Regions from separate parts of the Pseudomonas sp. XK-1 genome, predicted to be linked through region 1. Evidence: predicted binding sites of a transcription regulator. Region 1 holds the regulator's gene; the other holds the start of a gene.
What was found. Region 1 encodes FliA, which starts transcription of late flagellar genes. Its sites were predicted from a motif close to CTAAAGTTTNNNNNNNNNNNGCCGNTAA; they were not measured.
Positions count from the first base shown of each region.

Region 2: a site for FliA is predicted at 8,186-8,213, ahead of WMW70_RS09220 (methyl-accepting chemotaxis protein). Genes of this name have one in related genera too.

Region 1 is NZ_JBBPES010000004.1:472,642-484,840, forward strand. It holds gene motD (flagellar motor protein MotD) at 1-249, opposite strand, end outside; gene WMW70_RS13300 (flagellar motor protein) at 262-1,002, opposite strand; gene WMW70_RS13305 (protein-glutamate methylesterase/protein-glutamine glutaminase) at 1,003-2,109, opposite strand; gene WMW70_RS13310 (chemotaxis protein CheA) at 2,155-4,329, opposite strand; gene WMW70_RS13315 (protein phosphatase CheZ) at 4,341-5,129, opposite strand; gene WMW70_RS13320 (chemotaxis response regulator CheY) at 5,149-5,523, opposite strand; gene fliA (RNA polymerase sigma factor FliA) at 5,615-6,361, opposite strand; gene fleN (flagellar synthesis regulator FleN) at 6,358-7,188, opposite strand; gene flhF (flagellar biosynthesis protein FlhF) at 7,258-8,559, opposite strand; gene flhA (flagellar biosynthesis protein FlhA) at 8,575-10,698, opposite strand; gene sodC (superoxide dismutase [Cu-Zn] SodC) at 10,944-11,465, shown strand; gene flhB (flagellar biosynthesis protein FlhB) at 11,508-12,199, opposite strand, start outside.
Region 2 is NZ_JBBPES010000003.1:172,345-184,543, forward strand. It holds gene WMW70_RS09190 (FAD-dependent oxidoreductase) at 65-1,189, opposite strand; gene WMW70_RS09195 (Rieske (2Fe-2S) protein) at 1,366-1,728, opposite strand; gene WMW70_RS09200 (VOC family protein) at 1,733-2,671, opposite strand; gene WMW70_RS09205 (LysR family transcriptional regulator) at 2,991-3,905, shown strand; gene WMW70_RS09210 (alpha/beta hydrolase family protein) at 4,095-5,252, shown strand; gene WMW70_RS09215 (nuclear transport factor 2 family protein) at 5,396-5,896, shown strand; gene WMW70_RS09220 (methyl-accepting chemotaxis protein) at 6,181-8,112, opposite strand; gene WMW70_RS09225 (putative Ig domain-containing protein) at 8,595-12,199, shown strand, end outside.

The sequences.
Region 1 (12,199 bases):
CACCACTTCACGCTCGGGCTCAATGGTGCGCGGACGCAGCTCGCCAACCGGAATCGGCTTGATGGCACGGTCGGGCTGGTTGAAAACCCCGGTCATACTGTCCGAAAAGATCTTGTACTTGCCCTCGTTGATCGACGAGATCGAATACATGACCACAAAGAAGGCGAACAGCAGGGTGATGAAGTCCGCGTAGGACACCAGCCAGCGTTCATGGTTTTCATGTTCTTCGTGATGCCGCCGGCGGGCCATAGTCTGTCCCCATCAATCCATAAAGCCTTGCAGCTTCAACTCAATGGAACGCGGGTTCTCGCCTTCGGCGATCGACAGGACGCCTTCGAGCAACATCTCCCGGTAGCGCGACTGGCGCTGGGCGATGGCCTTGAGCTTGTTGCCGATGGGTAACAGCAGCAGGTTAGCCAGGCCGACGCCATAGATGGTGGCGACGAAGGCAACGGCAATACCGCTGCCGAGCATGCTCGGATCGGCCAGATTGCCCATGACATGGATCAGCCCCATCACCGCCCCGATGATGCCGATGGTTGGCGCATAGCCACCCATGCTCTCGAACACCTTGGCGGCCTGGATATCGCGGCCTTCCTGGGTATACAGATCGACTTCGAGAATGCTGCGGATGGCCTCCGGTTCAGCACCGTCGACCAGCAGCTGCAGGCCCTTGCGCGCATAGGGGTCGGTCTCAGCATCGGCCACCGCCTCAAGGCCGAGCAAGCCCTCCTTGCGCGCGGTCATGCTCCAGCCGACAACCCTATTGATGCCGCCGATCAGGTCGATATGCGGCGGAAAGAAAATCCAGCTACTGATGGCCAGCGAACGCTTGAACACATTGACCGGAGCCTGCAGAAAAGCCGCGCCCAGAGTACCGCCAATCACGATCAGGGCCGCCGGACCGTTCAGCAATGCCGCTGCATGACCACCCTCCAGGTAGTTGCCGCCGAGAATGGCAACAAAAGCCAGGATGACCCCAATCAGGCTCAGTACATCCATTTATATACAGGTCTCCACCAGGTGCCGGCCGATCTCGTCGAGCGGGTAGATCGCGTCGGCCAGATCGGCTTTGACGATGGCCATCGGCATGCCGTAGATCACGCAGCTGGCTTCGTCCTGGGCCCAGACCTGGCTGCCGCTCTGCTTGAGCAGACGCGCGCCTTCCCGGCCATCGGCCCCCATGCCTGTCAGCACCACAGCCAGCACCTTGTCACCATAGGACTTGGACACCGAACCGAAGGTGATATCCACACAGGGCTTGTAGTTCAGGCGCTCGTCACCGGGCAGAATTCTGACCACGCCCCGGGCATCGACCATCATCTGCTTGCCGCCAGGGGCCAGCAGGGCCAGGCCCGGGCGCAACACATCGCCATCCTCGGCCTCCTTGACGCTGATCCGGCAAAGCTTGTCCAGACGCTCGGCGAAGGCCTTGGTAAAAGCCGCCGGCATATGCTGGATCAGTACGATGGGGGCCGGAAAACTGGCCGGCAACTGGGTCAGGACTCGCTGCAGGGCCACCGGACCGCCGGTCGAGGTGCCGATAGCGACCAGTTTGTAGGCCTTGCGCTTGGGCGCAGCCGAGCTTGCCGGCGCGCCCACCGGGCGACTCACCGGACTGCTGGTGGTACCGGCGGCAGGACGCACTGCGGGGCGGGCCTGCGCTGCGGGAGCGGCAGCCGGGGCGGCAGGCGGACTGAAACTGCGTCTGTTGCTGCGGGCAATGGTATGGATCTTCTCGCACAGCAGCTGCTTGACCCGCTCCGGGTTACGCGAGATGTCCTCGAAGTTCTTCGGCAGGAAATCGACGGCCCCGGCCTCCAGCGCATCCAGGGTCACCCGCGCGCCTTCGTGAGTCAGCGAGGAAAACATCAGTACCGGGGTTGGACAGCGCTGCATGATATTACGCACAGCCGTGATGCCATCCATCATCGGCATTTCGTAATCCATGGTGATCACGTCCGGCTTGAGTGCCAGCGCCTGATCGATGGCCTCGCGGCCGTTAGTGGCTGTACCAATCACCTGGATATTAGGGTCGGCCGAAAGAATCTCCGACACACGCCGGCGAAAGAAACCGGAATCGTCAACCACCAACACCTTAACAGCCATAAACACTCCTAAACGGCACTAGAAAGACAGACGTGCCGCTAACATTCAGATGCGCCGAGCATAACGCTTCAGCATGCTCGGTACGTCTAGAATCAGGGCGATACGCCCATCACCGGTGATGGTCGCACCCGACATGCCCGGAGTGCCCTGGAGCATCTTGCCCAGCGGTTTGATTACCACCTCCTCCTGACCCACCAGCTGGTCGACGACAAAGCCGATACGCTGGCTGCCCACGGTAAGGATCACCACATGGCCCTCGCCCTGCTCCACATGGGCGGCACTGCCGATCAGCCAGCGCTTGAGGTAGAACAACGGTAGCGCCTTGTCGCGCACGATCACCACCTCCTGGCCGTCGACCACATTGGTGCGCGACAGGTCGAGGTGGAAGATTTCGTTGACGTTGACCAGCGGGAAGGCGAAGGCCTGGTTGCCCAGCATCACCATCAGGGTCGGCATGATCGCCAGGGTCAGCGGCACCTTGATCACGATCTTCGAGCCCTGGCCCTTGACCGAGAACACGTTGACCGTGCCGTTGAGCTGGGAAATCTTGGTTTTCACCACGTCCATGCCCACCCCACGACCGGACACGTCTGAGATCTCGGTCTTGGTCGAAAAGCCTGGGGCGAAAATCAGGTTGTAGCATTCGAATTCGTTGAGGCGGTCGGCCGCATCCTTGTCCAGCAGGCCTTTTTCCACGGCCTTGGCGCGCAGCTGATCGGCATCCATACCCTTGCCGTCGTCGGAGATCGACAGCAGGATATGGTCGCCCTCCTGCTCGGCCGAGAGCACCACCTTGCCGCCGCGCAGCTTGCCCGAAGCCTCGCGCTCCTCCGGCATCTCGATACCATGATCGACCGCGTTGCGCACCAAGTGGACCAGCGGATCGGCCAGGGCCTCGACCAGGTTCTTGTCCAGGTCGGTTTCTTCGCCGACCAGCTCCAGGTTGATCTCTTTCTTGAGCTGGCGCGCCAGGTCGCGAACCAGGCGCGGGAAGCGCCCGAAGACCTTCTTGATCGGCTGCATACGGGTTTTCATAACCGCGGTCTGCAGGTCTGCGGTCACCACGTCGAGGTTGGATACGGCCTTGGACATGGCCTCGTCGGCGCTGTTGGAGCCCAGGCGCACCAGGCGGTTACGCACCAGCACCAGTTCGCCGACCATGTTCATGATTTCGTCCAGGCGCGCGGTATCGACCCTGACCGTGGTTTCCGCCTCGCTGGGCGGCGCAGCCTTCTCCGCGGCCGGGGCGGCCGCAGCCTTGACCGGCTCGGGTTTGGCCACAGGTTTCGCTGCGGGTTTGGCCACCGGCTTGGCGGGCTCTACGGGTTTCGCCGCGGCGGCCGCAGGCGGGGCACTGATGGCTTCGGGCTCGACAAACTTGCCTTTGCCGTGCAGCTGATCGAGCAGCGCCTCGAACTCGTCATCGGTGATTTCGTCACCGCCGGATGCCGCAGCAGGAGCGGCGGGAGTCGCCTTGGCCGCTGGTTCCGCGGCTGGTGGCGCAAACTGGCCCTTGCCATGCAACTGATCAAGCAGGGACTCGAATTCGTCGTCGGTGATTTCATCAGTGCCGGATGCCGCAGCAGCGGCAGGTGCCGCCACACTGGCGGGCTCGGTGGCCGCGAACTGGCCCTTGCCATGCAGCTGATCGAGCAAGGACTCGAATTCATCGTCGGTGATTTCATCGCCGCTGGCGGCCGCAGTTGCCTGGGCCGGAGCTTCATCCAGGGCACCGAGTAGCTGTTCGAACTCGCTATCGGTGATATCGGCACCGCCCGCTAAAGGCTCTGGCTGTGCCGCGGGCGCTTCAGCAACTGGCGCAGCGGCTCCCGCTGGTTCGGCCAGGCGCGCCAGGGCAGCCAAAAGCTCGGGTGTGGCCGGGGTCAGGTCGGTGCGTTCACGCACCTCGGTAAACATGCTGTTGACGGCATCCAGTGCTTCCAGCACCACATCCATCAGCGCCGAGTCGACGCGTCGTTCACCCTTGCGCAGGATGTCGAAGACGTTTTCTGCGATATGGCAGCATTCCACCAGCTCATTGAGCTGGAGAAAACCGGCACCACCTTTGACGGTATGGAACCCGCGAAAAATAGCGTTGAGCAGATTCATGTCATCCGGCCGACTTTCCAGCTCTACAAGCTGCTCGGACAGTAGTTCAAGAATCTCGCCGGCCTCTACCAGGAAGTCCTGGAGGATTTCTTCATCGGCGCCGAAGCTCATAAGACGTGCTCCTAAAATCCCAGGCTGGAAAGCAGGTCGTCGACATCATCCTGATTAGATGCGACGTCTTCACGCTTATCGGCATGAATCTGCGGACCTTCACCGTGGGAAGGCTCTTTTTGTTGTTCTTGTTCGGCGCGCAGCAGTTCGTGGTTGTGCTCGATGCCGGCAATCTGATCGACCTGACTGGCCATCAGCACCAGCTTGAGCAGGTTGCTTTCAACTTCGGTAACCAGTTGCGTCACCCGCTTGATCACCTGACCGGTGAGGTCCTGATAGTCCTGGGCCAGCAAAATGTCGTTGAGATGGCCAGACAGCTTGCTGCCGTCGCGCTCGCTGCGGGCAAGAAACAGTTCGACGCGCTTGGCCAGCTCGCGAAAGCCATCGGCGCTCATCTCGCGGCGCATAAAACGCCCCCAGTCGGCACTCAGGCTCTGCGCTTCGGCGCTGAGGTCATTGACCAGCGGGGCACTCTGCTCGACCAGGTCCATGGTGCGATTGGCCGCTTTCTCGGTCATCGTCACCACATAGTTGAGGCGTTCGGTGGCATCGGTGATTTGTGAAACTTCGGTGGCATGGGGGACGCGCGGATCAAGCTGAAAATTGACAATCGCGTTGTGCAGTTCGCGGGTCAGCTTGCCGACCTCGTGATACAGGCCGCGATCACGCGCCTTATTCAGTTCATGGATCAGCTGTACAGCTTCGCCGAAATTGCCTTGCTCCAGGCTCTCAACCAACTGGCGAGCGCTTAGCTTCAGAGTCGACTCGAGGTCGCTCTGAGGGGAATCTTTATGTTCCATAGTACCCTCGCGGCAAACATCAGCCGTTGACCCGCTCGAAGATCTTTTCAATCTTCTCTTTAAGCACCTGAGCGGTGAACGGCTTGACCACATAACCGTTCACCCCCGCCTGCGCAGCCTCGATGATCTGATCGCGCTTGGCTTCTGCCGTGACCATCAGCACCGGCAAGGTTTTCAGGCGCTCATCGGCACGCACCGCACGCAACAGGTCGATCCCGGTCATGCCTGGCATATTCCAGTCAGTCACCAGGAAGTCGAAACTGCCGCTCTGCAGCATGGGCAAGGCGGTGGTGCCGTCATCGGCTTCCGCGGTATTGGTGAACCCCAAATCACGCAGGAGGTTCTTGATGATCCGGCGCATCGTTGAAAAGTCATCAACGATGAGGATTTTCATATTTTTGTCCAAGTCGACCTCCGTACAGTCCAAACGCAGCCAGCACCTGGCTACGCCTTTAATCATGAAACCGGCCTGCTGATTTAACTGCCTAGTTCGCGCGCCATTCGCCAAGCCGTGCCCGCAACCGTGCGGCGCACTGGCTGTGGAGCTGGCTGACGCGGGACTCGCTAACCCCCAGTACCGCGCCGATCTCCTTAAGATTCAATTCTTCGTCGTAATACAACGCCAACACCAACCGCTCGCGCTCCGGCAGGCCGGCAATGGCGTCGGCCAGCGCCGCCTGAAAGCGTTCGTCTTCCAGATCGCGGGAGGGTTCGAGGTGGTGGCCGGCAAGATCCTCGCGCAGCCCACCGTGCTCGCCATCCTGCAACAGGTCGTCGAAGCTGAACAAGCGGCTGCCCAAAGTGTCGCCAAGAATGCCGTAGTAATCCTCGAGACTCAATTGGAGTTCGGCCGCAACCTCTTGATCTTTAGCGTCTCGACCGGTTCTGGCCTCAATTACCCGAATGGCGTCGCTGACCATGCGGCTGTTTCGATGCACCGAACGGGGGGCCCAGTCACCTTTGCGCACCTCGTCGAGCATCGAACCGCGTATGCGGATGCCGGCGAATGTCTCGAAACTGGCACCTTTGCTGGAATCGTATTTTTTTGACGCTTCGAGCAGACCGATCATTCCGGCCTGAATCAGATCGTCCACCTGGATATTGGCCGGCAGACGCGCCAACAGGTGGTAAGCAATGCGTTTGACCAGGGGCGCATAGCGCTCGATCAACTGGTGCTGGGAGTCCTGCGCCTGCGCTTTGCTGTACATACGGAGTCCAGAGGCTGCTGTCATATGGCCGGGTCCGCAACCGGTTGCTGCACCAGACGCTCGACGAAAAACTCCAGATGACCGCGCGGGTTGGCCGGTAGCGGCCAGGCATCGACCTTCTGGGCTATCGCCTTGAACGCCAGCGCACATTTAGAGCGCGGGAAGGCTTCATAAACCGCGCGCTGTTTCTGCACGGCCTTGCGCACCGACTCGTCGTAAGGCACGGCACCTACATACTGCAGGGCGACGTCGAGAAAACGATCGGTGACCTTGGTCAGCTTAGCAAACAGATTGCGACCTTCCTGCGGACTGTGGGCCATATTGGCCAGGACGCGGAAGCGGTTCATGCCGTGGTCGCGGTTAAGCAGCTTGATCAGGGCATAGGCATCGGTGATCGAGGTGGGCTCATCGCACACCACCACCAGCACTTCCTGGGCCGCGCGCACGAAGCTGACCACACCATCACCGATCCCGGCGGCGGTGTCGATAATTAGCACGTCGAGGTTGTCGCTGATATCGCTGAACGCCTGAATCAGCCCGGCGTGCTGCATAGGCGACAGCTGCACCATGCTCTGGATACCGGACGCCGCCGGCACGATGCGGATGCCCCCCGGGCCCTGCAGCAGGACCTCGCGCAACTCGCACTCGCCGCTGATGACATCTTCCAGGGTGCGCTTGGCGCTCAGCCCCAGCAGTACGTCGACGTTGGCCAGGCCCAGGTCGGCGTCCATCAGCATCACCCGGCGGCCGAGGTCGGCCAGGGCCAAAGCCAGATTCACCGACACATTGGTCTTACCGACGCCACCTTTGCCGCCGGTTACAGCAATCACCTGTACGGGATGCATGCCCATGTTATCTACACACCTGTTGTCTAACTTCGACCGCAGCCATGTGGCTGGCTGTGCTCTATTGATTAATGCTCAACTCGCGCGGCGCGCTGGCTGCTGATAGAGGCCGGCAAACATCTCGGCCATCGTATCCTCGCTGGGGTCCTGGGTGGCCTGCAGCCCCACTGCGCGGCTCACCAGCTGATGGCTGCGCGGCACATGCAGATCGTCCGGGATCCGCGGTCCATCGGTCAGATAGGCTACCGGTAGACGCTGGCTAATAGCCAGCCCTAAAACCTCGCCCAGGCTGGTGGCTTCGTCCGCCTTGGTCAGGATGCAACCGGACAAACCGCACTGCTTGTAACTATGGTAGGCCGCTTTCAGCACTTGGCTCTGACTGGTTGCCGCCATCACCAGATAATTCTTTGCATTGACCCCGCGACTGGCCAGGGTTTCCAGCTGCATGCGCAGCGCCGGATCGTTACCCGGCAGGCCGGCGGTATCGATCAGCACCACACGCTTGCGGGCCAGCGGAGCCAGGGCCTGGGTCAGCGACTGCCCCGGATCGACCAGGGTCACCGGCACATCGAGGATACGCCCCAGGGTCTTGAGTTGCTCCTGGGCACCGATGCGGTAGCTGTCCAGGCTGACCAGGGCGATGTGCTGCGCGCCGTACTTGAGTACGTAGCGCGCCGCCAGCTTGGCCAGGGTGGTGGTCTTGCCCATGCCGGCGGGACCGACCAGGGCGATCACGCCGCCCTCGTCCATCGGTTCCTGCTTCGGCGTCTTGATCGCGTGGGCCAGGTGGGCCAGCAGCATGCGCCAGGCCTGGCGCGGCTCGGCGACATTGGCCACGCGCTCGAGCAGGGCCTTGGCCAGTTCGGCGGACAGGCCCATGCGCTGCAGACGCCGCCACAGATTGGCCTGCTGCGGCCGACGGTTCTGCAACTGGCCCCAGGCGATGGAGCCGAGCTGTACTTCGATCAGCTCGCGCAGACCATGCAGCTCGAAGCGCATGGCATCCAGCGCACGCTGATCGCTCACCGCTGCCGGTGCAGCCTGAGGCTGCTGCAGGGCTGCCGCCAGAATGGCTGCGGGCATGCTTGGCGGCGCGCCAAGCAGTTGGCGGTCCTTGCCAGCGTCGCCCTGGGCACGGCTGACCAGCTCGGCCTGGGCCGAGGCGATCTTCGCCTGGGTCTGGCGCAACTCGGCCTCCAGCGCAGGGTTGGGCTGGCGGGCCGGCGCGGCAGGAATCTGATAATCCAGTGCGGCAGTCAGCTCGACACCGCCGGCAACCCGGCGATTGCCGATGATCGAGGCATCGGCACCCAGCTCATCGCGCACCAGTTTCATGGCGGTACGCATATCGGCGGCGAAAAAGCGTTTGACCTGCATGGCCTGTAACCTCGGTTAGTTCTGCCCCACCGTCGCAACGATGGTGACTTGCTTGTTGTCCGGAATTTCCTGGTATGCCAGTACATGGATACTCGGAACCGCCAGCCGCGCGAAACGCGAGAGCATCGCCCGGACCGGACCGGCCACCAGCAGGATCACTGGCTTGCCGAGCATCTCCTGGCGCTGCGCCGCTTCCACCAGGGAACGCTGCAGCTTCTCGGCCATACCAGGCTCCAGAAGAATGCCATCCTCGGAGCCTTGTCCGGCCTTGTTCATACTGTTGAGCAATATCTGTTCCAACCTGGGCTCCAGGGTGATCACAGGCAGCTCCAGCTCTAGTCCCACAATGCTTTGCACGATTGCCCGGGCCAGAGCGACGCGCACCGCGGCCACCATCGCGGCGGGATCTTGACTCTTGACCGCGACATTGGCGATGGCCTCGGCGATGGTGCGGATATCCCTGACCGGTACCTGTTCCTGCAGCAGGGACTGCAATACCTTGAGCAGGGTCGAAAGCGAAACCAGCCCCGGCACCAGCTCCTCGGCGAGCTTGGGCGAGCTCTTGGCCAGCAGTTGCAGCAGCTGCTGCACTTCCTCATGCCCGAGCAGCTCGTGGGCATGCTTGTGCAGCACCTGATTGAGGTGGGTGGCAACCACGGTACTGGCGTCGACCACGGTGTAGCCCAGGGACTGCGCCTGATCGCGCTGGCTCGGGTCGATCCACACCGCCTCCAGACCAAACGCCGGGTCTTTGGCGGCAATGCCGTTCAATGCGCCGAACACCTGCCCCGGGTTGATCGCCAGTTCGCGATCCGGATAGACCTCGGCCTCGGCCACGCTGACCCCCATCAGGGTCAGGCGATAGGCATTGGGCTGCAGATCGAGGTTGTCGCGGATATGCACCGAGGGCATCAGAAAGCCCATTTCCTGGGACAGCTTCTTGCGCACCCCCTTGATCCGCGCCAGCAGCTGGCCACCCTGGTTGCGATCGACCAGAGGAATCAGGCGGTAGCCCACTTCCAGGCCGACCATATCCACCGGCGTCACGTCATCCCAGCCCAGCTCCTTGACCTCCTGCGCGCGCTGCGCCGGCAACAGTTCCTGCTGACGCTGTACTTCCTTGACCTCGTTCTCCTGCACCACCCGCTGCTTGTTGGCGATCCAGTAGGCTGCGCCGGCCGCCACCAGGCCCAGGCCGATAAAGGAGAAATGCGGCATGCCCGGCACCAGGCCGATGGCGATCATGATCGCGGCCGCCACCGCCAGGGCGCGGGGCGAGGCGAACATCTGGCGATTGACCTGAGCGCCCATATCCTCGGAGCTGGACACCCGGGTCACCATGATGGCCGCTGCGGTAGACAGCAGCAGCGAAGGAATCTGCGCCACCAGACCGTCACCGATGGTCAGCAGGGTGTAGACCTTGCCCGCATCGACAAAATTAAGGCTGTGCTGGAACACGCCGATGGCGATACCGCCGATCAGGTTGATAAACAGAATCAGCAGACCGGCCACGGCATCGCCGCGCACGAACTTGCTGGCACCGTCCATGGAGCCGTAGAAGTCGGCCTCCTGGGACACATCGGAACGACGCTGCTTGGCTTCGGCCTGATCGATCAGGCCGGCGTTCAGGTCGGCGTCGATGGCCATCTGCTTGCCCGGCATGGCATCCAAAGTAAAGCGCGCGCTGACCTCGGAAATACGCCCCGCACCCTTGGTCACCACCACGAAGTTGATGATCATCAGAATGGCGAACACCACGATACCCACCACGTAGTTGCCGCCGATCACCACCTCGCCGAAGGCCTTGATCACCTGCCCCGCGGCATCTCCGCCGGCATGCCCGTGCAGCAGCACCACCCGGGTCGAGGCCACGTTGAGCGCCAGGCGCATCAGGGTGGCAGCCAACAGAATGGTGGGGAATACCGCGAAATCCAGGGGCCGCAGTGCATAGATGCTGACCAGCAGCACCACGATCGACAAAGCGATGCTGAAGGTGAAGAGCACATCGAGAAGGAAGGGCGGAATCGGCAGCATGACCATGCCGAGCATGACCAGCAGCAGCAGCGGTATGCCCAGATTGCCCTGCTTCAACCCCGACAGGTTGCTGCGCACATCACTGATCATTTGCGAACGATCTATTGCCACTGCCCTACCCCAGCCGATTCAATCTTTTGACGCCCAAGGCGTCACTGTGTCGGTGATTGCAAGAAGCCTTCCACTTTCACCAAAGCCGCTCGCAATCGCTCACCAGACGGCGTTACACGAGGGAGGAATGCTGGCGCGCGATAAAACAGCGAACCTCGGCAGCAAATGCCAGTCCCAGCACTGACAAGGACGCGGCATGCCCGCCGCGCTTTTCTCGAGAGCCACCGAGGAACTCACCAATGAAACGATGGATGATTGCCGCATTGGCCGGCTGCTGCGCCGCCAACCTTCAGGCTGCCGAGCTGTCGGTCGAACTCGACACCGTGGATAGCAAAGGCCAGGGGGCCTCGATCGGCACGGTGCTTATCAGCGAGAGCCCCTATGGCGTGGTGTTCACCCCGCAGTTGCACGGCCTAGAACCCGGCCTGCATGGCTTTCATGTACACAGCAAGCCCAGCTGCGATCCGGCCCCCAAGGATGGTCAGCCTTCGCCAGCCGAAGCCGCTGGCGGCCACTGGGACCCGCAGGGCACCGGTAAGCACGACCTGCCCTGGGGTGATGGTCACCTGGGGGACCTGCCCACCCTGCTGGTCACCGCAGACGGCAAGGCCAGCCAGCCGGTACTGGCACCCCGCATCAAGAACCTGAAGGAGCTGAAAGGCCTGTCGCTGATGGTGCATGCAGGTGGCGACAACCATGCCGACCACCCCAAGCCGCTGGGCGGTGGCGGAACACGCGTAGCCTGCGGCGTGATCGACTAGCCGGCACAGCCTGTCACCGGCATGCCGGCGGCAGGCTCTGCGTCACTCGTTCCGGCGCAAATCCGGCGGGATCGGCAGGTCCGGCAGCGGTGCCGGGCGCTTGCCCTTGCCGGCCTTGTACTGGCGCAGCTGGTAGACGTAGGCCAGCACCTGGGCGACGGCCAGGTACAAACCGGCGGGGATTTCCTGATCCAGTTCGGTGGAATAGAACACCGCCCGCGCCAGGGCCGGCGATTCCAGCACCATGACCTTGTGCTCGTTGGCGATTTCGCGAATCTTCAACGCGGTGAAGTCGCCACCCTTGGCCAGCAGCACCGGCGCGCTGCCCTTGCTCGGGTCGTATTTGAGCGCCACGGCAAAGTGGGTCGGGTTGGTGATCACCACATCGGCCTCGGGTACGGCCTGCATCATGCGCCGCTCGGAGATTTCCCGCTGCATCTGACGGATGCGCTGCTTGACCTCGGGTTTGCCTTCGCTGTCCTTGTACTCGTCGCGTACTTCCTGCTTGGTCATCATCAGCTTTTTCTTGTTGCTCCACAGCTGGAACGGCACATCCACTGCGGCGATCAGAATCAGCCCGCAGGACATCCACAGCGCGCTCCAGCCCACCACGCTCAGCGCGTGGATAATGGCCGAGTCGACGGGCTCATGGACGATGGCCAGCAGGTCATTCTGAAAGGCCGCCAGTACCGCCACCCCCACCAGCAGAATCAGCACAAACTTGGCCAGGGCCT
Region 2 (12,199 bases), on a different contig from region 1:
GGAGTGGGTATTTCGGTTATCCATGGGGATGCGGAACCGGCTGCACGCGGGATTCCGCACCTACTCAAATAGGCTCGGCCGTGACCTGGAGCATCTGCTTGACCAGACCGATACGGTCAAAACTGTGGTCGTGGGCGATTTCCTTGTCGCCGGCCAGAATCGAACTCTCGGCGATGTATTTGCAGCGCTCGTAGCGGCGTGCCATGAAGCGCTCGAGCTGCTGCTCGATGCTGCCGCCGGCGGTCAGTTCTTCGCCGAGCACCACGGCATCTTCGATGGCCATGCCAGCACCCTGGCCCAGGTGCGGAGTGGCGGCATGGGCGGCATCGCCGATCAGCAACACGCGGCCGCGGTACCAGGGCTCGCTGACGAACACCACTTCAAGCGGCTTGTAGACCACCTGGCTGCTGTCGCTGATCTGCTCGCGCAGCTCGCCGATCAGGCCGCCGAAACCGCTCAGCCGCTTGCGCATCTCCGCGGCCAGGCTGTCGCTGTCCATCCGCGGATTACCTGGCTCATGGGAGGTGACGAACATATACATAAGGTTGTCGGCCAGCGGCACCAGTCCGGCATTGCCGGCAGGCCCCTGGAAGTTGGCCAGGTGATCGATCTCGGCCGGACGCGGGAAGTTGTAGCGCCACACCGACTGGCCGGTGAAGCGCGGCTGGTACTTGTCGCCGAACAGCAGGCTACGCACCTTGGAGAACAGGCCATCGGCACCGATCACCAGGTCGTAGCGGCCACGGCTGCCATCGGTGAACAGCACATCGACAGCCTCGCCCTCTTCCACCAGAGTTTCCACGCTAAGCCCAAGGCGTACCGAGGCGCCGAGCTCGATAGCCGTTTCGCTGAGCACCTGATGCAGGGCCAGGCGCGAGATACCGACGTTGGCCGGGTACTCGGGGCCAGCCAGGCGCTGGCCGGGAATACGCACCAGCGGCTGGCCGTCAGTGGTGTTGATGCTCACATCTTCAAAGGCGAAGGCGGCGTCCAGGTAGCCATCGAGCACACCCAGCTTGGCCATCTCGCGCACCACGTTGCTCTGCTGGATGATGCCGACGCCGTACACCGTCCACTCGGCCTTGAGCTCGATCAGGTCGACCTCGATGCCCTTGCGACGCAGGGCGATGGCGGCACACAGACCACCGATACCACCACCCACAACGAGAACCTTGTTCACTGCATTCATGGCTGTCTCACTCTTGTTCTTGTGATTCGGGCTAGCGTTTTGCCGGAACGATTCAGGTTTCGTTGCCGGGCGTTGTTGCTTCAACTGCTGCCGCGTGATGCTCACTTTCCCGGCAAAGCAGAGGTTTGACTAATCGCTTGTAGGGATGGGATGTATCGTCAAACGCGATACCCCTTCTACCGCTCACACGCTGCTAACTGGCCCGCCTCCAGCACCAACCAACCGTCGTCCAGATGCCATCGCAGAGCGCTCAGGCGCTCGCCCAGGCAGGGCCCGTAAACACACAGACCGCTGTCCGGCAGAAACTGCGCGCCATGGGCGTAACAGACGATGCGACTGCCATCGGCAGAGAGAAATCGATCCTTGCGGTACTCCAGGCGCACATCCAGATGCGGGCAGCTATTGCGGTAAACCCGTACTTCGCCGCTGTGGCGCAGGGCAAACAGGCTGTCTCTCCCCGTATGCAACGGGTCGAACCCACGAGCCTGACCCTCGACCAGCTCATCCAGCAGGCACAACGCGATAGCGGCGTGACTCACCGACTCAGGCCTGCTTCGGCGGCGGACCACCCGGAGCCCACTTTTCCTTGGAGGTGAACAGGAACAGTTGCGAGCTATCCGCCGATAGCGGCGCGGTGCGCGCGGCCCAGGCGTCGTCGTGCTTGTCCATGTCGGCGTCGTATTCGACGTGGCAACCCAGCGGGCTGTTGAAGTACCAGAACCAGTTGGAACCAAAGAGGTGACGGCCCGGGCCCCAGAAACTGGCCCAGCCCTTCTCTTCGAAACGCCGCCCGGCGAGCAGTACTTCGGTGCCGCTGCCCATGTGGAAGGTGAAGTGCTCGCAGCCCTTCATATGCGCAGGGGTTTGAATCATGAATAGGCAGTGATGATCATCGGAGCCAGCCGGACGCATAAACGGCCCGGCACCGATAAAGCTGTCGGTGGTGACGAAGCCCAGGCGCTGATAGAAGGCCTCGGCCTTGGCCGCGTCCGGCACGAAATACACCACATGCGACAGGCTACGCGGCAGAGCCTGCATATCCACAGTGACGGCCGGCTGGTTGAGCGGACGCTGCGGCGCGTGGCCCGGCGCGTTGGTCAAATCGGCTGGCGCACTGAACGCGCGACGCACGCTGACCTGAAAGGCGATGGCAAACCCCATGTCGTCGACACTATGCAGCACGCCATTGGCGTCACGCGTGACCGGGCGATCACGCCCCAGTTCGTCGGCAATGGCGTCGAGGTCAGCCGCGCTGGCCACGCCATAGACGGTTTCACGAATCGATGGTGCCGGGGCGATGGCAGCCGGCAGACTGGCATCGTCGGCGCGACGGATAATTACTGCGGTGCCATCGAGGGCTTCGAAGCGCCCACCCTGATCGTTCGCATCGACCGGCTGCAGGCCATAGTCACGCAGGAAATCGCTACAGGCTTGAATGTCATCAACGCCAAAGATCAGGGCGTCAAGGCCAATGATGTTCATGCTTACCACTCCATTGAAATTATTCTGTGGACGCCCCGGCAGCGTGAGCCTGCAAGCGCGAAAGCGCATGGCAGAGTGGAACGGGTATCCAGAGGTGGAGCCGGTATAAGCGTCATGGCTAACCGACTGGCGGCCAGATTGCCGCGTCGGTATGTCGCTGACTAATCGCTTGTTGGGATGCGACCTATCGGCAAACGCGATACCTGAAGAGAACAAATGCAGGGGCGAGAAGTGGGCGATTAACGCTCAGCACGGGGTTGACGCCGTAATGGATCAGCAGGAAGGTATCTCGAAAATAAATACAAGATGCGAGACTGCCATGCGCTTCAACCACCTGGATCTCAACCTCCTGGTGGCGCTCGATGTGCTGCTTGAAGAGCAGAACATCACCCGTGCCGCCGAACGCCTGCACATGACCCAATCCGCCACCAGTGGCGTACTCGGTCGCCTGCGCAGCTACTTTGAAGACGATCTGTTGGTGCAGGTTGGGCGCAAGATGCAGCCCACCCCCTACGCCCTGGAACTGGTCACGCCGGTACGCGACGTGCTGCTGACCATTCAGTCGTCGATCACCGCCAAACCGGTGTTCAACCCGCCCACCAGCAAACGCCATTTCCGAATGGTGACCTCGGATTACCTGATCAGCGTCCTGCTGGCCCGGGTGATCCAGCGGATCCACCAGGAAGCCCCGCACATCACCTTCGAGTTGCTTGCACCCGGAGACAACTCTGGCGAACTGCTGATACGCGGTGAGGTCGACCTGATGATCGTGCCCGAGCGTTACATCCTCGAAGGCCATCCCTCGCAGCTGCTGTTCGAGGAAGAGCATGTGTGCGTGGTGTGGGATGCTAACCCCCAGGTCGGCGACCACCTGACCCTGGAGCAGTACATGGACATGGGCCATGTCTCAGTGGGGTTCGGCCGCACCCGGCACATGAGCATCGAGGACTGGTTTATGAACCAATACGGCTTCAATCGTCGACTGGAAGTGATCACCAACGATTTCAACACCCTGCCCCAGCTGATCGTCGGCACCCAACGCATCGCCACCATGCACCAGCGCCTGGCCCGTCTGTACGCCGCACACCTGCCGCTGCGCATCCTTCAGACGCCGGTGAAGATCCCCGTCATGCGTGAGTTTATGCTGTGGCACCGCACCATGGACAGAGACCCGATGCATGGCTGGCTGCGCGAGCGGATCAGTGCGTTTATCAATGACCTAGAGCAAAACTGAGAACAGTGGTGCGCTGCAACCGACAGGCTCGTCCATGCCGACTAGCTATCTCGTTTCACGATACCTCGCATCCCGACTCACGATTGGCCAAATAGCTGACCCCTCCTTAACGTGTTCGGCAAACGCCGCTGGTGGGCTTTGCATGCCCGCATACAGCGCCAACCTGCCACTACGAAAAGGACAATAAGAATGTTCCGTTACTTTCCCACCAATTACGTCTGGGACCTTTCCGTCAACCTGGCTATTGAGATGGGTGCCCGCATCGGCGAAATCGAAGAGATGTGCAAACCGCTGGTCGAAGCCGCCAAGCAGCCCGATGCCGCCGGCACCGCAGCCTTCCGCGAAACCTGGGCGAAGATGGCCGACAAGCTGTGCGGCCTGGCCGAAGAAGACGAAGCCGCCGGCCGCCTGTTTTCAGCCGGCGAGAAGTACAACCGCGCCTCTACCTACTACCTCACCTGCGAGCGCCTGCAGGCCCATGGCGCGCCAGGCCGCGAGGCGCTGTATCAGCGCGTGCTGCAGACCTTCGCCCGCGGGGTTGAACTGGCCAAAGAAAACTGCGAACGGGTGGAAATCCCCTACGAGGGTGCGCATATTTCCGGCCTGCTGGTGCGCGCCGAGGGCGTGGACGGCCCGGCACCGATCCTGCTGCAAGTCAACGGCCTCGATTCGACCAAGGAAATGAAGTACCGCGTCGGCCTGCCGGCCTGGCTGGCCAAGCGCGGCGTATCCTCGCTGATCATCGATCAACCCGGCACTGGCGAGGCGCTGCGCCTGCACAATCTGACCGCCCGTTACGACAGCGAGCACTGGGCCAGCCGAGTGGTCGACTGGCTGGAGACTCGCAGCGATGTCGATGCCAAGCGCATTGGCATGGAAGGCGTGTCCCTGGGCGGCTACTACTGCCCGCGCGCCGTGGCCTTCGAGCCGCGCTTCGCTTGCGGCGTGGTCTGGGGTGCCAACCACGACTGGCGCGACGTGCAGAAGCGCCGCCTGGATAAGGAAGGCAGCCTCCCGGTGCCGCACTACTGGGCTCACGTGCAGTGGGTATGGGGTGCCAAGGATATGGACGAGTTCCTGACCATCGCCGAAAACGTGCACCTGGACGGCGTGCTGGACCGGATCAAGGTGCCATTCCTGGTGACCCATGGCTCCAAGGACTCGCAGATCCCGCTGAAATGGGCCGAACGCACCTACGAACAGCTGGTCAACAGCCCCAAGCGCGAGCTGAAGATATTCACCGAGCGTGAAGGCGGCGTGCAGCATTCCAGCTTCGACAACAGCATCAACGCCGGCCACTACATCGCCGACTGGGTGGCCGAGATCCTGGGTGGCCGCACCGCCTAGCCCCCTTGTACGAGCCCGTCTGCGATGTGGTTGATAAAGCCACTCAGCAGCTCATCGAGACCGAATGAAGGCTACGAATTATTCTGGAGCCCGAGCCGGTGCCAACTGGGTAGCAGAACCGCCCCCCTTTTATCGAGGATATTATGTTCAAGTACTCCCTTCGCAGTTGCCTCTACGGAACCATCCTTCTCGGCACTGCCACCTCAGCACTGGCAGCCCCTTCCCCGACCGAGGTCTTCGACCGCTACGTCGTCGCCGCCAACGCCGGCGACATGACGGCTATTCGCGATCTCATCGCCCCGGATGTCGAGCGCTCGGACTTCGTTGGCTGCAGCCCCGAGATGGATAACCCGTCATGCCTCTTGCACTACATCGAGACCACGGTCGTAGCCCCTGAGGGCCACATCCGTGTGGTACGCAGTCAGGTGGCAGGCGAAGTTGTGACCGCTACACTGGAGCTGCGCAGTACGCTGGCAAAGCGCGTCGGAGTCGAACGTATTCTCGGTCAAGACGTGGTTCGCATCTCAGATGGCCGAATCAAGGCCTTTCACTTCATACCTGATTTCGCGGATGAGCCCACCGCTGTGTTCTTCGGATCGCTGGGCATCGGTCCACGCGCCACAGCGCCGACCTCCAGGCCCTGAAGTGGAAAATACTGTGCAAGCAACTCCCCGCTGGCCAGATTGACGAGAACATGTGCCCCCCGATAGAAACGCCAACCTGTTCGGCGTTTTTTGCCTTCAGGAGCATGGCTTTCAACTTGACGAACGGGGGGTACAGAACAAGCTGCTCTGCCAGCCCTGCGCACCACGCACCCAGACCTGGGTGGCAAAACCTTCGGCGCGCACGGCCTGTTCACCGCCGCGTTTTTGCAGGATGTGCGTTCTAATTATCCGCCATTACGCCGATGCACTCCCCATTAACCACTTCAGGTCCGGAAGTGCCCGACTGCCGCATTCAGCTCACCGCCGACCCGCTGCAACTCGGTCGTCGAGCCCTGCAGCTGCAGACTTTCCCGCGCGCTGTCCTCGGCCACTTGGCGTACCCGCGTCATGCTCTGGCTGACCTGCTCGGCCACCACGCTCTGCTGCTCGGCAGCCGCGGCAATCTGCTGGTTCATCTGCTCGATGCTGGACACCGCATGGGTGATCCGCGCCAGTGCCTGGGATGCCTGACCGGCCAAAATCACCGTTTCATCGGTCAATGCATGGCTGCCCAGCAAGCGTTCGGCGGCCTGGTGGGCGACGCCGCGCAGGCGGCCGATCAGCCCTTCGATTTCTTTGGTGGAGCTTTGCGTGCGCCGCGCCAGGCCACGCACTTCATCGGCCACCACGGCAAAGCCGCGGCCATGCTCACCGGCGCGCGCAGCTTCAATGGCCGCGTTGAGCGCCAGCAGATTGGTCTGCTCGGCCACCGCTTTGATCACATCAAGCACAGCACCAATTGCTACGCTTTCGCTCAGCAACGATTGCATGGCTTCGGCACAGCCGGCCATTTCCACGGCCAAATGGTCGATCTTGCTACCGGCCTGACGCACCAGTTCATCGCCCTCGCGCGCCTGGTTATCGGCCTGGGCCACTGCATCGTTGGCCTCGCCGGCGTTGCGCGCGACGTCCTGAGCGGTGGCGCTCATCTGCTGCATGGCGGTGGCGGCCATTTCGGTCTCCTGGCGTTGCTGTTCGACGCCACGGCTGTTGCGCTCGATCACCTCGACCAGGCTGGCGGCCGTACCGTTGAGCTGGCCGACGCCACTGCCGATACGCCCGACCAGCCCACGCAGGCTGCAGAGCATGCTGCCCACGGTGTCGAGCAACTGACCAAGTTCATCGCGCCGCGCGCCACTGTCCAGCGCATTGCTCAGATCACCCGCCGCCACCCGCTGAGCCAATTGCACGGCCTGACGCAGCGGCTGCAGGATCAGCTGACGAATCAGCAGGCTGGCACCGATACCCAGGGCCAGCGCCAACAACGTGATCAGCCCGAGCTGACGCTGGGCATTCAGGTTGTCATGCGCAATTGCCTGCGTCTGCCGCTGATCGGCCTGGGCCAGCAGCTCGCTGACCTGCACGGTTTGGCTGTTCATCGCCGTGCTACTGCGGGCGCTCTGTCCGCGGCTGGCGACGAACTGCTCGAAGGCCTTGCGATAATCGTCGAGGGCGGTGCGCGCGCCTTTCAGCGACTCCTGGTCCTGGTCGCCGAGATCCAGCGCCTGCATGGCAGACAGCAGGTCGCTCATGCTCATCTCCCAGTCATCGCGATAGCGCTCCTCGCCGTCCAGCGAGTAATACAGCTCGCTGTCGCGCAGCGTGACCAGCTTGTCGCGCAGGGCGGCGATCTGCTCCAGCACAACCATCTGCTCACTGCTCGGAGATATGCCCTGCTCCAATTGCGCGTTGAGAGCATCCAGCTGATCGAGGAACAGCAGGGTGAAACTGTCGCCCGCTGTCTGCGCCAGTGCCTGCATGCGCAAACGCGCTTCACGGGCCTGCCGCAGCGCGTCGGCATAACCGAGAAATTGCTCTAGATAGGCGCTGCCCGCGCTGCGCATGGCAGCCTGACCGGCACTGTCATCGCGGCTGAGGTCGAGTTGCCGGTTTAACCCATCGACAGCCCCGCGTACCTGCTGCATCGGCTGCAAAGCCAGGGTCAGGGCAAACTCTTTCTCGGCGATCCGCGCTTGCAGGATCAGCGCTTGAATAGAAGCTTCGACACGCGATTGCTCGCTACGCGCCTGCAGCACACCAAGAGAATGAAAGGCGGTAACCGCCACTCCCAGGGTGAACAGCAACACCAGGCCAAAACCCAGCGACAACTTGGCACCTACCGACAGATTACCGAGCACACGACTGAATACAGACATCCATTACCCTCGCCCAGAGTGAACGCCACCCGAGTGGCGACAACATCGTTCAATCTCCGCGGAGTTCGCTGCTCGAGCGGCGCGGCGGGGAACAACCTTAGCCAGCCACGGACTGGCAGCACCAATCGCGTCCCTCACTAGTAGGTATCGGCAAGCACGATGCTGATCGTTTGAAGCGTAGGAGGCTGGGCAGGACGGCTTCGTCGGTCCGAAACTGGGCGCAAAGCCATCGCGTCAGGCTGTCATAAGCGTCCAGCCACCCCGCCTTGAGAGAGCAGGCTCGCTCCTACAAGAGCATCGCTAGACGCCCAACAGTCCGTCAACATAACGTCGATTTTGTTTTGTCACGCATCGGTTTGCTGTATTTTTGACACTTTCCGATATGCGGTCACAACTTTTTCGCTCCGTTGGGTCTTATCACCGTAGCCGCCGATGGAACATTGGCATATGCCGTGGTTTAAGCCCGATATGGAGATAAGTGCATGATTTTCAACGTACAAGATTTTGGTGCCAGAGGAGATGGCATCAGCGACGACACGGCGGCCATACAAAGCGCGATTGATGCGGCGGCCGCGGCAGGCGGCGGACAGGTGTATATGCCCACCGGGATCTATATCGTTTCGGCCGGCGCGGAACCATCCGACGGCTGTTTGATGCTGAAAAGTAACGTCTATCTGTACGGCGACGGCATGGGTGAAACCACTGTCAAAGTGGCCGACGGCTCCGACACCAAGATCACCGGCATCATCCGCTCGGCCTACGGTGAGGAAACCCACGACTTCGGTGTCAGCCACCTCACCATCGACGGCAACCGCGACGCCACCACGGGCAAGATCGACGGTTGGTTCAACGGGTTTATTCCCGGCCAGGAAGCCTACGACTCCAACGTCACCCTCGACAGCGTCGAGATCAAGGATTGCTCCGGGTACGGTTTCGACCCCCACGAGCAGACCGTCAACATGGTCATCAAGAACAGCGTGGCCCACGGCAACGGCCTCGATGGCTTCGTTGCCGACTTCCTCAGCAACAGCACCTTCGAAAACAACATCGCCTACAACAACGACCGTCACGGCTTCAACGTTGTTACCAGCACCCACGATTTCACCATGACCAATAACCTTGCCTACGACAACGGTGCCAATGGCATTGTGGTGCAGCGCGGCAGCGAGGATATCCCCTCCCCCAGCAACATCACCATTACCGGTGGCGAGGTGTATGGCAACGGCGGCGAAGGCATACTGATCAAGCTGTCCAGCTACGTGACCGTCAGCGGCGTCGATATTCACGACAACGGCAGCGCCGGGATTCGCATCTACGGCAGCACCCACGTCGAAGTGACCGACAACACGCTCAACAACAACTCCCTGGGCAACCCGGTAGCGGAAATCATCATCCAGTCCTACGACGACACCCTGGGTGTGTCCGGCCGATACTTCAACGGCAGCGACAACCTTATCCAGGGCAACATCATCAGCGGCAGTGATCTATCGACCTACGGCGTCGCCGAGCGCAACGAAGACGGCACCGATCGCAACGCGATCATCGGCAACACCATCGGTCACACCAGCAAGGGTGACACGCTGGTTTATGGCGACGGTAGCTATGTCAGCGCCACGGTGCCGACCACCACCGTACAAGGCACGGCTGGCGATGACACCCTGCTAGGCAGCAGCGCCAACGAGATTTTCTACGGCGGTGCCGGCAACGACAGCATCGATGGCGGCGCGGGTGACGACATCCTGGTGGGCGGCGCGGGCCTCGACGGGCTCACCGGCGGCAACGGGGCCGATACCTTTCGCTTCGCCAGCCAGTCAGACAGTTACCGCAACGCCACCACCAGCTTCAATGACACCATCACCGATTTCGATGTTACCCAGGACAAGATCGACCTCGCCGGACTGGGCTTCACCGGCCTGGGCAACGGCCGTGGCGGCACGCTGCAGATCAGCTACAGCGATAGCAGCGATCGCACCTACATCAAGGACTACGACGCTGACGCCAGCGGCAATCGTTTCGAGCTGATTCTCTCGGGCAACCTGACCGAGACCCTGACCGCCAGCAACTTCATCTTCAACCGGGTAATCACCGGCACCAGCGGCAGCGACTCGCTGCTGGGCAGTGAAGCGGCCGATACCCTGCTCGGCCTCGACGGCAACGACAGCCTCAGTGGCGGCGCGGGCGATGACAGGCTCGACGGCGGTGCCGGCGTGGACACCCTCACCGGCGGCACCGGCGCGGATACTTTCGTGTTCTCCAACCGCCTGGACAGTTACCGCAACTACAACCCAGACGGTGCCGACCTCGGTGATGTGATCACCGACTTCGATGTCACCGCCGACAAGATCGACCTCTCCGCCATGGGCTTCACTGGCCTCGGCGACGGCAGGAATGACAGCGTATATGTGGCGCTCAACAGTGCCGGCACCAAGACCTACATCAAATCGCTGGACGCCGACGCCGATGGCAACCGCTTCGAAGTAGCGCTGGACGGCAATTACCTCGACACGCTGACCAGCGCCAATTTTGTCTTCACCGCTTCGTCGCCGACCAACCAGGCACCGGTGCTGGCCACGCCGCTGCTGGATCAGAACGCGACCGAAAACACCCCATTCAACTACGTGGTGCCGGCCACCAGCTTCACCGACCCGGACAACGACAGCCTCAGCTACACCGCCACGCTGGCCAATGGCAGCGCCCTGCCCGACTGGCTGCTCTTCGATGCCGCCAGTCGTACCTTCAGCGGTACACCCAGCAACACGGCCTCGGGCACTTATGCCATCCAGGTCACCGCGACCGACGGCAGCAACGCGACCGTCAGCGACAGCTTTACCCTTGCGGTGCAGGATGTGCCCGGTGCCCCCATTGTGCTCAATGGCACGCCGAACAGCGATACGCTGACCGGCACCGCGGCCAACGAGCAGCTGTACGGTGGTGCCGGCAACGACACCCTTGATGGCGGTGCCGGCAATGACATTCTGGTGGGCGGCACGGGTGCGGACAAACTTACCGGTGGTGCGGGTGCCGACGTATTCCGCTACACCTCGGCGCTCGACAGTTACCGCTCCAGTAGCACCAGCTCCAGTGACCTGATCCTCGACTTCGACGTGGCCGCCGACAGGATCGATGTGTCGGCGCTCGGCTACACCGGCCTGGGTAATGGCCAGGATGGCACGCTGCTGGTGACCTACAGCGCCTCGACCAACCGCACCTATCTCAAGGACTACAATTTCGACGCCAACGGCAATCGCTTCGAAGTATCGCTGGCGGGTAACCTGGCCAACAGCCTGACGGCCAGCCATTTCGTATTCGACGATCAGAACACCGCCAGCAACGTGGCACCGGTGGTGGTCATCCCCCTCCTCGACCAGAACGCTACTGAAAACTCGCCATTCACCTACACCGTTGCCTCCGACAGTTTCAGCGACGCCAATCAGGATGTACTGACCTACACAGCGACCCTGGCCGACGGCAGCGCCCTGCCCGCGTGGCTGAGTTTCAATGCCGCCAACCTGACCTTCACCGGCACGCCGCCCAGCACCGCTTCAGGCAATTACAACCTGTTGCTCAAGGCCACCGATCCATCAGGTGCCTCGGTCAGCGACAGCTTCGCCCTGGCGGTCGCCGATGCGCCCGCCAACACCATCACCGGGACCGACAACGGCGAAACCCTAAGCGGTACGGCGGACGCGGACCTGATCCTCGGTCTGGACGGTAACGACACCATCAAGGCCGGTGCCGGCATGGACATCCTCGATGGTGGCGCAGGACGCGACTCGTTGTATGGCGGCGACGGTGCCGACACCTTCCGCTACACCGACGTGCTCGACAGCTACCGTGACTACAGCACCGGTGGCGTTACGGCCACCGATACGATCTATGACTTCACCGCGGGCGTCGACAAGATCGATGTCTCCGGCCTGGGCTTTCTCGGCCTCGGCAATGGCAGTAACGGCACGCTGTACATGGCCCTTAACTCGGCCGGCGACAAGACCTATATCAAATCCAGCGAAGCCGACGCCAATGGCAATCGCTTCGAAATCGCCCTCAGCGGCAACCACCTCGACACCCTGAGCGCCGATGACTTCGT